2 regions of the Oceanobacillus sp. NCCP-135 genome follow, and region 2 is predicted to be linked to the other one. Evidence: predicted binding sites of a transcription regulator. Region 2 holds the regulator's gene; the other holds the start of a gene.

Region 1 (7,055 bases), on a different contig from region 2:
TTTTGATTCACAGACTGGGCATTGATGAATGTTTTTGGCATCTTCGGCAATGATTTTTTGACCGCAACTCATACAAGACGTAATAGTTGGTGTCAATGTAATATAATTAATCGGTTTTTCAAATATTTTATCCAAATATTTTGCTAAGGCTTCTGGTTTTACTTTTGCTTCAAGAAAATGATGTAACACACTGCCAGATGTAGCGTAGCCTTGGAATTCGGCACTGTTTTCCAATTGTTCTAGGAAATCCTCTTCAGAAAATGGAGTCATACAGCCACTGGTCAAGTAAGGATTATCTCCTTCACCTTGTACAAAGATTTCTTGATTATTTGCTTTTGCCCATTTAAGGTCATGGCGTGCAAGTTTGATGGCAGCATTTTCGGCAGGGGCATACTCAATTCCACATGCCACTTTATCCCTCACAATAAATCCATTTACAATCTCCGTCATGCATTGCATAATTTCATGAGCAATCATTTTACCATCTTTATCTTTAATTCCATCCTTATAGCCTAAATTTATGAGACCTTCGTTCATTCCAGTAAGGGCGAACACATTAAAGTAGTTTTTTAAGTCTTTATTAAAGGCGAAGAAAGTCGGGTATAATTCCTTGTTTTGTTCAATCCACCTTCTCTTTTCCATGTGAGCTTCCTGCATAACTTCCATGTATTCACGTAACTTCACTTTGACGAGATCCATGTCATGTCCGAATTCCAAAAGCACTCTATTCATGTTTAAATTGAGCACCTGTACAGCACCTGTGGAACCTGTTGATGATCCGAAAACACCACCACCGGCTTTGGATAGTGTCTCTAAGTTGATTTGCAATCTGCAACAAAGGCTTCTACTCACCTCTGGGTCTTTTGCTTGAATGAGCGGATTTAATGCTTTGTAATACGGATCCTTAAATGGCTTTGTTTTAAAGTTCTCAAAATATACACCACCCCAATGATACATTTTATCCAATAGTTCGATAAATAATGGATTTTGGTAATTAAAGTGATCATCAATTTGCACTGTTAATAATGGGAAGGTAAAAGGAATCCCATCACTACCTGTCCCTTTTTTCATCACATCAATAATAGCTTGGTTTATACGGTCAAAGTAAGTTGCTGGTATATCCTTATACTGTATATGTCGTCCTTCACCACCGATGACGATATATTGATCTTTTATTTCTTCAGAAGGTTTCCCGAACTCTAATGTAATATTAGAAAAACTGCTTTGTGCCCCAGATCTAAGTGGCATATTTAGTTCCCAGATAAGACTTTGAAACAATTCTACGAGTTCTTCATCTGTGTATGTAATACCACGACTTTCCTCATCAAATAAATAAGAAGCTGCAATGGTTGATAGTTGTGCTAGCATGACTGCACCTGAGACTTGTTGTGATACTAATGTAACAACATTACTAAAATGCCGTAATAAAGTTGAAATCCGCTTAGTTGGCCTGGAAGAAATCATATTTTTAGCCAGCGACGGAATACCTTTTGTAGCAATGTCCATACAGCTAATGGATACACAATATGGTGCAAGCTGCTTATCGTGCACATAGACAATTCCCTCATCATATAACTCTTTTATTTTTGGTGGGAGAATGTGGTTAAAAAGAAACTCTTCCTCCGCATGATTCGTTAAATTATGCCTTAAAAGCGGTAAGGAATAAACATAATTACTGTTTTCATGCCTAAGATAATCTGTTTGCTTGCTTTCTTGTTGTGATGTAAACTTGTCGATAATATCAATCGTATTTCGGAACATGCACAAACCTCTCCTTTAGACTTTTTAATTATATATCTTGTTAATTCTTCATTATCTTAACACAATATATAGCATCAACTCGTGATATAAGTCACTACATATTGATTTTGTTTAAGAAAAAGGTTTGATGCGGTACCCCGGGGAGGGTAGTCTAACAGAATGAAAATATACTCTTACCTTCAGAAAAACACCATCATTATTACATTCTGATAAAGGGCGAAAAATTGTTGAAGAACTATAAACAGAATCTAGGAGTCATAAAATTTGGACGGATTTCGATTCTAGCAAGTTGATTATGAGGTAATCAACTTGAAAATGGGCCTATTGTTATTAATTTACGGTACCCCTATAGCTATAATCGGTGTTTTTTTGAAGTCAATAATCCAATCTGATCACATTGATGAAATGTACGAATACTAACTCTTACTAATTAAGCTATTTCTGTTACTTTTTTATCCATCTCTTTTTGTGGAGAACTTCATAAGAGATTCCACACTATTATCCGATTTATAGTATGTTGGATGTTATCTGTTTAATATGGGTATTCTACACGATAATCCGAATACCCCTTTTTTATAAACGGTTCATCTTTATTTTTAAAACCACAATTAGAGAAGTAATTTTAATAAATGTGCAAAGTTTTTACTTTTTTTATTATATTCAGAGAGCGTTGTTAAACGATATCTGTGAACCCTTAAATATTAGTACTACTATAGGTAGTATCTTATCCTTTGAGCCCAATTCCTTGCAGTCTCATTAGAATGTCTTACCTTGTGATGTACCTGATTTTTTAAGAAAGAATTACTCCAACTTCCACTATTTAAGACCAACTTGTTCAGTAATCCTTTAATATGGTTTTCACTACTATAAGTTGCTACTGACGAAGGTACAATTAATGTAGATAAGGAGCGATTATCCGGAACAGCTACTTCAAGTATGAAGGACTCTTTAATCCCATTAACCACTTTAACAATAGCACAAATTCTCCTTCTCCCGTCTGGCAAATAGGAAAATTTTCTTCCTAATGGCAGATAAACAAAATTTACAGATACACTTAGATTTTTATAATACCCGGCAAGATACCTGATCATCGCAAAAAAATGGTCCAATCGGTAGTTCATATATGTATCAGCAATTTCCATGGATCTAAATTCTATAGGCGTTATTTTACCGCCAAATATTGATTCGTCTAATCCAACAACACTCTGATTAATTCCCCCGCCACGACCAGAGTTTGAAATATATTCATCTCCTTGGTTCACATTTTGTTCTTGTTTTGGTATTCTATTTACTATAGTTGATTGACGGAAAGCTATCTGAGTGGGTTCTATATCAATGACCGGTTGATTTGCATCCTCTCTTGATCGCTCTCCGTTGTTTTCGTTTAATACATGTTCTTGTGACTGTTCCATTTTTGACAGTCTCTTTTTTCTTTTATCTGGTGTATACAGACGCTTTTTTATTGATTTGTGTTGAATATTCAACTCTTTGAATGGCGGATCAGCGAGGTCTGATGCCAGCCATTCTAATATTAGTATTTCGTTATTTTTTCGTAATCCTCTAACGGTTAGGTTGAATTCATCTGTATCTGGCATTGCCATTTTCATTGGAGTTCCTTTTAAATTTGGACCATTTATCATCATTGCATAAGCATTACTTTGAACGGAAGAATACGATTGTTTCATTTCAGGATGTAAATATAGCCACCCAAAATAACGGGCAAAATCATCTGTCATTATTGTGCCAGGGATTTCATCGGAAAAGTTAATCGCTGCTTTTCGGTTTTGATCTATAGATACTTTATTTACTAAAAAATCGAGCCCGTTTGGTCGCAACAATGCGTTTGTAAGAATCTTGTTAATCGCAAAAAATGCTCGTATCATTTCTGTTTGTGGAGTATGATACGTTATACCACCTGATTGAAATGACCACATATACTGATTCATTAACACTGGTTTCTTATAAAGAAAATAATTAAAGTTCCTACAAACATTAATCGCTTTCGAAATGGATCCATTCTTCAAATTATCCACTTGAATTTCGTATAATGTACCCCTCTTTTGTGTTTGCATTGGCAATCCACCGTGATAAGGTGTACCTATCCTTAACAAAGGGAGGGCTGCCATAGGAAGGGTTATTATAGTGCAATCATTTTTATGGACAAATGCAGCCTGTATGCGCCATTGTTTATTTTCTAATTTGACGTTTCCAATCCATTGCAGTGTTACTAATTCATTTTTAAAAGGCCATGGTCTGATTTTTAGAATCTTGATCACCTGCTTTGTAATTCAATATTTCTGTTTTCAATGCAATTTGTACTTCCTCGCTTACGTCATCACGGATTCCAGCTAAACGTCTTACCTTCCACTCAATAATTTCTTCCCCTTTAACTTCCAATTGTCCGCATGCCCATTTTATTCTCCTTATTTGAAACTGATGTCTTGATTCAATATGTTCTTCTATATACTTTTTCGTCATTGGTAACTTTGCTAAATGCTTTTCAATAAGTGATAACTGATTGATTTCTTTACCGATACGAGTTTTATTTACATAAATTGGCTTGTCGTAAGCGTACAGCTTATTAATTATCTGCTTTACTTGAAATAATATTTCTTCATCCCTTTCTGTCCAGTTCACTCTTTTTGAAGTCTCAGCCTTTCTTACTTGTTTCGGTGAATGCTCTTTAAACCAATTTCTATTGTTTCGATAATGCCAAGCATATAAGGCAGGTACTATTTTTCTTAATTGTGTAACTGATTTTTCTGGATACATCTGTATCAAATCCAGCCATTCCTTTTGCTTAGTTGAAGTTATGTTCTCAGTAGATTCTTCAGAAATACCTTCTTCTTTAAAAGTGGGTCTAGTTGCGTATTTCTTAACCGTCCCTATATCACACTGCAATTCCCTTGCAGCTGAATACCAACTTTTCTTTTCTATATGAACTAACTGATTTAACTTTGATTCCCATATATGTCCAAATTGTTTAATGCGACCAACCTTTAAGTTGTCTTCTTTTACTTTATCAGGCCCTCGTCTTGAATAAACAAAACCACAAGAACAACTGAATGTAGCCACAGGGCGCCTTGTATCCGTGCATAAACTCATTCGCACATCTGTAATGACCCTTTCCTTAAAGTGGCTCGCAGCAGGATTTAAACAGTAATAGGGAGCTTCTCTAAATGGATGATACTCTTTATATCCAAAATTATAAAATGTTTCTACTGATTCACCAAGAAAATGGATAAATAAAATATGGCGTAAAGGATGAAAGGATTTACGGTGCTTTCGAGTGATGTTTTTAATCCAGCAAAATGGATTTCCATAACTGACCGAAGATTGGACGACACTCAAAAGCTCCTCACCATAAAAAAACTGAAACTGCTCAACTAACCTTTTCTGATCAACTTTTCCGTTAATATTTGAAAAGCCCTTTTCTTTTAAAAGATATTGATAGGCTTTTTGGATGCCTTCAAATGTAAACAGGAAATCAGACGATAAGAGTTCCTGACTTTGTCTAGCAATCATATTTAAGAAATCCTTAGTCTTATCCGAATATGAAGCCTGTAGAAAAATACTTGGACAGTTATCTTTTGTGGCAGCAACAAATTCATGTTTTTCAGTGTTTCTGAATTTTACAGTTGAATCACATAAATAATCACCATGTTTCAAACAAGTGAAAACACCCGGAAATTGGTGTGATACATGCCAGTAAGGTTCCCCTTTCTTTTGTATATCCTCTTGAAGGCATGTCGGACAAAATCGGAGAAACATCCATTCCTTTACCACGCTCGCTGCTATTCCTGTCATTGTATGTATAGCACCCGGTTGATTTTCTTCGACCATTGCCTGATATACTTTCCCTCTTACGATTTCCGGTTGAAAGACTGTATAATAACGAAACAGCGTATGATTAAAAATGAGGCTTTCTAATGACTTAATATCAAAATGCATAATACGTTCGTAGAACTTATCTAAATAAGTCGGCAAATCCGGAATTGCAATGGTATTTGCTGAACCAAATAAATCCTTCATGGTTACTTTCGGGCTGACGTTGCAGGAACGAATATGATATCGGGAAAACCAGCTATAAAGCAATTCATCCTCATAGATGGAAGGGAAAAAGGATAGCATCTCAAAGCCCCCTAAATAACAAACTCGTCTAACGGATTTTTAATATAATTCGAATCTAGCAGTGACTCATATGCAGAGCGTTTCTTCTTCTTTCCTTGATTAATTAAGTTCTGAAGGTGGTTAGGTATGGTAGCTTTCTTTTTAATTTTCGGCTTTTGTTGTTCTTCAATATAAGTAAGAGCCTTTTGCATCAATTCTGCTTGAGATGAATCTGGAAAGCGCTTCAGAACGTTCGTCGCTGCTTTTTCTGAAAGATTGGCATCCATATCTAGTCCAATCAAAGCAAGAATGACCTTCTCCAAGACCGAAGATTGTTGTTTTTGCCTTTCTTCTGCTCGTTTTTCTTTTTTCTTTTGTATGGTAGCTTTGATATCAATGTTATGGGATCGATATTGGAGATACTCTTCAATATCCATTGGCATAATATCTTCATACTTTTCAATCTCTGATGGCAAGCCGGATTTGAGTGCTTTTAACATTGGTTGTACAAGCTTTAAATCATCACTGGCCACCTTTCGAATCATGGCAGGCGTAATCGTTTCTGCTTCGGTTTCTATCGCGCGACCTTGTGAAAGAGCGAATAATTTCACCGCAATGTCCACAATCCCTTGACTTTGATCATACAATGTTTCATTCAAATCCCGGGTTAATTCAACTCTATTTTCAATCCATTGGTATTCCCACATGCTTTCAACAAGAACATCCCAATCATCGCCTTTTTTCATTTGCTGCCAAACCATATCACCTTGGCCACTGCCACGACGTGCTTGTCGAAAATCCTGTTGCAGAACACTTCTTGCCCTCATCGTGCCAATCATCATTACAGGAATGCCGATTTCATTAACCAAGGTCACAAAAAAGTTCATCATTTTCTCAGATCCACTGTCCTTTGCCGTTAACAAGTGCTGTATCTCATCAATAATCAAGGCTCCAATGCAATGTAATCTTGCAATTTGCCCCATCCTCGTCACCATTGAACTAATGGAATTTCGCTTGCTTCCAAACCGATCGTAGTAATTGGTTCCCAGCAGCCGGTCTATTTTCAAGAAAAAGTCCATGCATAACGATTTAAGTGAGCCGTCATGGGGGCAATTCAGTTTAAGCCAAACAATCTGGGTAAGGTTAATCGGGTGCTTATGAATGATTAACTGTGGGTAGAGTGA
Region 2 (7,055 bases):
GAGGCTAAACAACGAATTAATTCACAACTATCTGTAAAGGAGAAAGCTGAAATGGCAGATGCAGTAATCGATAATAATGGAACAAAATATGAGTCTTTTCAACAGTTGGAAGATTTGTTGAAAGCATGGAAAGTACTTTGATTAATTAAGGTCTGGATTAAAACGTTAATACGTTAAAATCTAGACCTTTTCTTTATTGTTTTTTTATTGTTAGTACTCTGCCAAAAATTATAACACATCTTTCGCTGAATATGTTATACTAATTAATATAAAAACAAAATGAGTATAACACATATGGGAGGATTACAAATGAATAAAACACGAATTGCTATTAATGGATTTGGTCGAATTGGTCGAATGGTATTCCGACAAGCGGTTAATGATCACAAATTAGAGGTTATTGCAATTAATGCAAGCTATCCTCCAGAAACGCTTGCACATTTAGTTAAATACGATAGTGTACATGGAATTTTTGAAGGTGAAGTAAAACCGCTTACAGATGGTCTTGAAATTAATGGAAAAAAAATCAACCTGGTAAACTCACGTGAACCTGAGAATCTACCATGGAAAAAATATAATATTGATATTGTTATTGAAGCAACCGGTAAATTTAAAACCAAGGAAAGTGCTGGGCAGCATATCAAGGCAGGTGCGAAAAAAGTAGTTATAACAGCACCAGGAAAACAGATTGATAATACAATTGTTATGGGAGTGAATGAAAAAACATATCATCCAGATCGGGATGATGTTATTTCGAATGCTTCCTGCACAACGAATTGCTTAGCACCTGTCGTAAAGGTATTAGATGATAATTTCAATATTATTAATGGATTGATGACAACTGTGCATGCTTTTACAAATGATCAAAGGAATCTGGATAATCCACATAAGGATCTTAGACGAGCAAGGGGATGCACCCAGTCCATTATCCCAACATCTACCGGGGCTGCAAAGACTTTAGGGGATGTTTTACCACATTTAAATGGTAAATTACACGGTATGGCACTAAGGGTTCCTACACCAAATGTTTCTTTGGTGGATTTGGTAGTTGATGTGGAAAAATCAGTAACGATTGAGGAAATTAACCAAGCTTTTAAAAATGCAACAGAGAATGAGATGAAAGGTATTATAAAATATAGTGAGGAACCACTTGTATCGATTGACTATACCTCAACAGAATACTCAAGCATTATTGATGGGTTATCAACCATTGTCATGGAAAATAATAAAATTAAAGTAATTGCTTGGTATGACAATGAGTGGGGCTATTCAAAAAGAGTACTAGATTTATCAAAATATGTTGGAAGTTACTTGCATCAGCAACAAGTAAAAATTTCATAATTTAGTAAAAGCACTTATTTACCGTCTGCCCAATGTGATCGGAAATAGGTGCTTTTAATTTTACATGCTACCCACTCTTTATTTTTTCATAGAGGATTTACTCGAAACATGTTAAAATATAATTATTATACATAAATAAATAGTTCGGGGTGTAGAGATATGTCGTTGCGCAATACTATTTCAAAGTATTTAAATAATCATTCGGAATCCAGAGAAGAGCACTGGGATCCATCACTTCAAACACATTATTATAAAACAACAAAAGACAAAGGGATGCAGATGCTCGAGAATTATTTTAGAAGTTCTCAAACGTACGACATTAATTCCATTTCAAACGAACATGGAGAGATTAGTGTAAATGTTAAAAAAGGAAAGAAAGCATTTATTGTTGCCACAGTGATTATGGTAAGACCATATCAAACTGCCATTGATTTCTCTGTAACAACAGAATCTGTACTTCCATTTGATTTTGGTTACAGTTTTAAATTAATTCAGAAGTTATATGCGCAAACTAATAAAGAATTGTCACTAATTGAGAAAACAAAAATACATCGATAAAAACGATGGATGGGGATGAACTTAGGTGAGATGTTCAAATTGCCACAATAAAAGTACTAAAGTCCTTGATTCACGTCCAATTGAAGAAGGACGATCTATTCGCAGAAGAAGAGAATGTGAACAATGCGGATTTCGTTTTACCACATTTGAACGGATTGAGGAAATACCTTTAATAGTTGTAAAAAAAGATGGAGCAAGACAGGAATTCAGTCGGGAAAAACTGATTCGCGGATTAATTAAGGCATGTGAAAAACGACCAGTTCCACTTGAGAAAATTGAAGCAATAGCCTACGATGTGGAAAAAGAACTCCGTAATCTTGGTCCATCAGAAATTGACAGTAATGAAATAGGTGAAATGGTAATGGACAGGCTCTCCGATGTAGATGAAGTTGCCTACGTTCGATTTGCATCCGTTTATCGCCAATTTAAAGATATAACTGTTTTTCTTGATGAACTCAGGGATTTAATTAATACAGATAAAAAGAAATAAGTACCAGAGTTGATGAAAGGGTTAGATGAAATGAAATATATAGGAAAAATCTTGCCTATTGAGGGATATTATGTGTTATTAAAAGAATATTTACCAATAGATTACGCAAAATCTTTAACCCATTTATACCAGCCGCTGATTGGTATTCAAGCAGTTGTATTATACCAGACGCTTTTGCACGAAATGGAGCTGCAGCATGACAAAACACCACAAACTCACCATACATTAATGAATTATTTAAATTTACCATTGGATGAAATATATAAAGCTAGGTTAAAGCTTGAAGGTATCGGTTTACTAAAGACATATGAAAAAAAATCAGCTGTCAATAACTTTTATATTTATGAGCTGCAAAGCCCTTTTGCACCCAAAAATTTCTTCAAGGATGCCATGCTAACGCAGCTTCTATATCATCATATAGGTGATAATAAATTTTTAGCATTAAAAAATCACTATTATAATGAGTCAACTGAGCAGCATGGGAAAAATATAACCGCATCTTTTACGGATGTATTTCAAACAATTACCCCGTCAGTAGAGAATCATGAACCCAATATTGTTCCTGAAACAAAGGCACTTAAAGAAAACGGGATTGACTTTTCATGGATTGAACAGATGTTGAAGCAGCGCATGATTCCAGTGCAAAGGATATTAACAAATACTAATCGTAAATTAATATCACAAATGATGATTTTATATGATTTAGCATCCTATGAAATTGAAAAGTCAATACTATGGGCATTGACAGAAGATAATATTTTGAATACGGATGAATTTAAAACAGCTTGTCATGATTTATTTAAATCAAAGCATAATGATGCAACTATAAAATTATCTAATAAAATTGTGATGCCGAAAGACTATAAACCAACAACAAAGGAAGAACAGCTTATTTTTGAATTGGAAACAATTTCGCCAAAGCAATTATTAGAGGATTTATCAAGTGGAAATCAAGCTTCTGCACAAGATATGAAAGTTATTCAGGAGGTGATGGTATCTCAAGGGTTACCATCTCCGGTCATGAATGTGTTGATCCATTATGTCTTATTACAATCTAATATGAAGCTTTCCAGAGCTTATTTAGAGAAGATAGCGAGTCATTGGTCCAGAGCGAATTTAAAATCAGCAAAAGAAGCAATGGCATTTGCTAAAAAGGAAAAAGAAAAGTATCAAAAAGGAGCAAACGTTAAATCTAATTATCGAAAAACGGGTACGAAAGAAATTGTTCCTGACTGGTTTAAAGAACGAAAACAAAAACAACAAAAACCTACAGAGAAATCCGGAAATAGAGATAACACAAACGAACAGGAAGAAATTGCTGCATTATTACGTCAGTATTCTAGCAAAAAATAAATAACTATAAGGATGTTCAAAAAGAAGATTAAAAAGGATCGAGACCGGCTAAAGTCACAGACATCCTATCTTTTAGGCCTATGTGCTGTGGTTGAAGTTCTCGGTCAGTGTGGTTACGAGCACGAGGAAGCATCACTGGATAGTATCGTACGCAAAAGAGTTTTTTTTGTTTTCAAAGAAGCGTTCGTACTTGTAGATGATCCCCAATGACCCCATTTTTATCGGCCTTTTTAAACAACCGCTATTAGCTGGGGGTGAAAGAATGGAACCAGTCCAATCAACTTTAAAAAAATGGATGCATAAAAATGGTGATTTCCAGAAAAACTATAATAAAATAAAAGATGATGTTTTGAATGATCCGGAAGTTAAAGAATTTTTATCACTTCATCCGAATATCACACAAAGAGAAATCGATAAAAACTTGATTAAATTATATGAATATAAAACGCAGTCCAAGCAATGTGACCGATGTTCTTCATTCGAGAACTGTAAAAATATGCTACAAGGCTATTCACCTATTTTACATGTAGTAAATAATGAAATTCATCTATCTTATGAAAAATGCCATACTAAGATAGCAGATGAAAAACAAAAACAGCAGGAAAAGTTAATTAAAAGCTTATTTATGCCAAAAGAGATTTTGAATGCAACCATTGATGATCTTATCCATGATGATGCAGATCGAAATACTGCTATACGTGAATTAATACAATTCATCGGGAAGGCAGAAAAAGGGATTCCAAGAAAGGGAATCTATTTTTACGGTCCTTTTGGTGTTGGAAAGACTTATTTTTTAGGGGCACTTGCTAATAAATTGAAAGAGTTTAATATTTCGTCAACACTAATTTATATGCCTGAATTTGTACGGGAAATTAAAGCATCACTCAAAGATGACTCTATTAATGAAAAAATAGACTATTTTAAGAAGGCTGATGTATTAATGCTGGATGACATTGGCGCTGAATTACAGTCTGCCTGGTTCCGTGATGAAATTCTAGGATCTATTCTTCAATATCGAATGATGGAAGGATTACCAGTGTTCTTTACATCCAATTATGATATGGAACAATTGGAGAGTCAGTTGGCAACTACTCGTACAGGGGTAGAAACTGTAAAAGCAGGGCGAATTATTGAACGAATCAAACAGGTAAGTAAAGACGTTCCAATATTTGGTGAAAACCGAAGACAATAATAGATAGAATAAAAGCTATCATGAAAGATCCACTACTTTCATGGTAGTTTTTTTAAAATAACTAGTTTCCCTGGTTTATACATTTTTTATCCCATACATCCATATAATGTAACAGTTTGGTCTTGGATGAGGGTGATGTTTATTGCTGGAGGTATATTTTGAATCGGATAAAGAAGTAATCCGTTTTTGTGAACAGGTCTTTCGTTATAATAAAAAAATTGAATTGCATTGGAAAACTAATGAAGATTGGGGGAATCATTTACAATTTGAGGAATTTATCCAAACAAATGAGCTTGTGGAAACAATAGCTAAATCAATGGTTGACGTTTTTATTACACATCGATTGGGAAGTATGATTAGAAATATTATCGAAGAATTTTATTATTATACCAATCGTGATGAGATGGAAAGGATTTTGGAATTAACACAATGGATTCTAAGGGGGGAAGATGGGGACAGCCTACAAGTGCGAAATAATAAAGATCCAAGTCAATTACTGCATTCTCTGTTTATTTCGAATATAAAAAATACAACAGCAATTCATTTTGATTCGATTGTAAAATTTCGTCTGAAGGCTTTTAAGAACCAGCTTATCCATTACGTTGGTTTGGCTATTGATGAATTCAAGCGGGAAGAGGATCATCAAGAGTTTGTCAATATGCTACGTGAATATATTTCTAAAAAAGAACCAAGCTTTAAAACGATTCATATATTGCAGGGGCATACATTTACTTTTTTTAAGCAAAATGGAAAAAGATTTACGAAAATGGAATTACGTATGCTTATGCAAAAAGAACCACTGTATATTGTCGGGTTGGATGAAGATGAATGGAATTTGGCTCCTTTGGTTGCAATGGCACCAAATAAAATAAAAATATATGGGGATCATCCGTCAGAACCAAAAACATTGACGGTCATTAATGTCTTTCAGGAAAAAGTTGATTTCGAACCATTTAGCAAATTTCCATTTCCGTACTATATTAAAAATGAATATAAATAAACTTGATTTTATCATAAACAGAGGCTATAATACAGTTTATATAATATATTACTTAAGTGATAATGGTGTTTAAAAGGAGGATAAAAAGGATCGAGAAGTTCGAGGCGGCTTAGCTTTGAGTATTGGAACGTATGTAATTAATATGTGAGAAACAAAAAGCAAGCCAACAAAGAAATTCGAAGTGTTATTTTTACCGGACTTTTGAACAACCTCTTAAAGGTAAGGATAAGGACATGATTAAATTGATATGGTATAGTTAGAGAAGGAAGTCCATGGCTGAAAGCTTCCCCTATACATTCAACTAATTACCACCTTTGAACCCTGCTATTGAACTAATTAGTAAATAGTGGCGTATCATCTGCGTTAAAGATTAATAAAGCCGCAGGATCTTAGTCCTCGCGGGAATCAGGGTGGAACCACGATGCAACAAACGCTCGTCCCTTTGCAGGTAATGCAGAGGGATGGGCTTTTTTTAATTTAGTTAAGGAGTGATTGTAATGGCAGAAGAAATCGCAATTCAATTCCCGGATGGGGCAGTAAAGCAATTCCCTACAGGTACAACAGGAGAAGAAATAGCAGGTTCTATTTCTTCGGGATTAAAGAAACAAGCGTTAGCTATTAAGTTAGATGGGAAACTAATCGATTTAAGACGTGAACTGACAAATGGTGGAGAGATTGAAATCATTACGTATAAAAATCAGGAAGGTATTGAAATTATGCGTCACTCTACTGCGCATTTAATGGCACAGGCAATAAAACGTCTTTATAGCGATGTGAAATTTGGCGTTGGTCCAGTCATTGAGGAGGGCTTCTATTATGACATAGAAATGGAACAATCGCTAACTCCTGAAGACCTTCCGAAAATAGAAAAAGAAATGAAACGAATAGTTGATGAGGCGCTTGAAATAAAACGGATTGAAGTTTCCAGAGAGAAAGCAAAAGAAAAGTTCCGTGAAATTGGTGATGATCTTAAATTAGAATTGATTGATGCCATTCCAGAGGATGAGGTGGTAACACTTTATCAGCAGGGTGATTTTTTTGATCTATGCAGAGGGATTCATGTACCATCTACGAATAAAATAAAAGCATTTAAACTATTAAGTATATCTGGTGCGTACTGG

What was found. Region 2 encodes NrdR, which represses ribonucleotide reductase genes. Its sites were predicted from a motif close to AACACNATATATNGTGTT; they were not measured.
Region 1: nrdD (anaerobic ribonucleoside-triphosphate reductase) is a predicted target of NrdR. The motif match lies at 1,820-1,837, and genes of this name have one in related genera.

What each region holds. Positions count from the first base shown of each region.
Region 1 is NZ_BAAKSZ010000039.1:12,294-19,348, forward strand. Features, by position in the region: gene nrdD (anaerobic ribonucleoside-triphosphate reductase) at 1-1,761, opposite strand, end outside; gene AC6HVZ_RS17855 (Tn7-like element transposition protein TnsE) at 2,472-4,037, opposite strand; gene AC6HVZ_RS17860 (TnsD family transposase) at 4,000-5,892, opposite strand; gene AC6HVZ_RS17865 (ATP-binding protein) at 5,904-7,055, opposite strand, start outside.
Region 2 is NZ_BAAKSZ010000003.1:92,047-99,101, forward strand. Features, by position in the region: gene coaE (dephospho-CoA kinase) at 1-141, shown strand, start outside; gene AC6HVZ_RS03265 (glyceraldehyde-3-phosphate dehydrogenase) at 310-1,341, shown strand; gene AC6HVZ_RS03270 (cytosolic protein) at 1,501-1,899, shown strand; gene nrdR (transcriptional regulator NrdR) at 1,925-2,389, shown strand; gene AC6HVZ_RS03280 (replication initiation and membrane attachment family protein) at 2,402-3,742, shown strand; gene dnaI (primosomal protein DnaI) at 4,005-4,934, shown strand; gene ytxC (putative sporulation protein YtxC) at 5,077-5,934, shown strand; gene thrS (threonine--tRNA ligase) at 6,432-7,055, shown strand, end outside.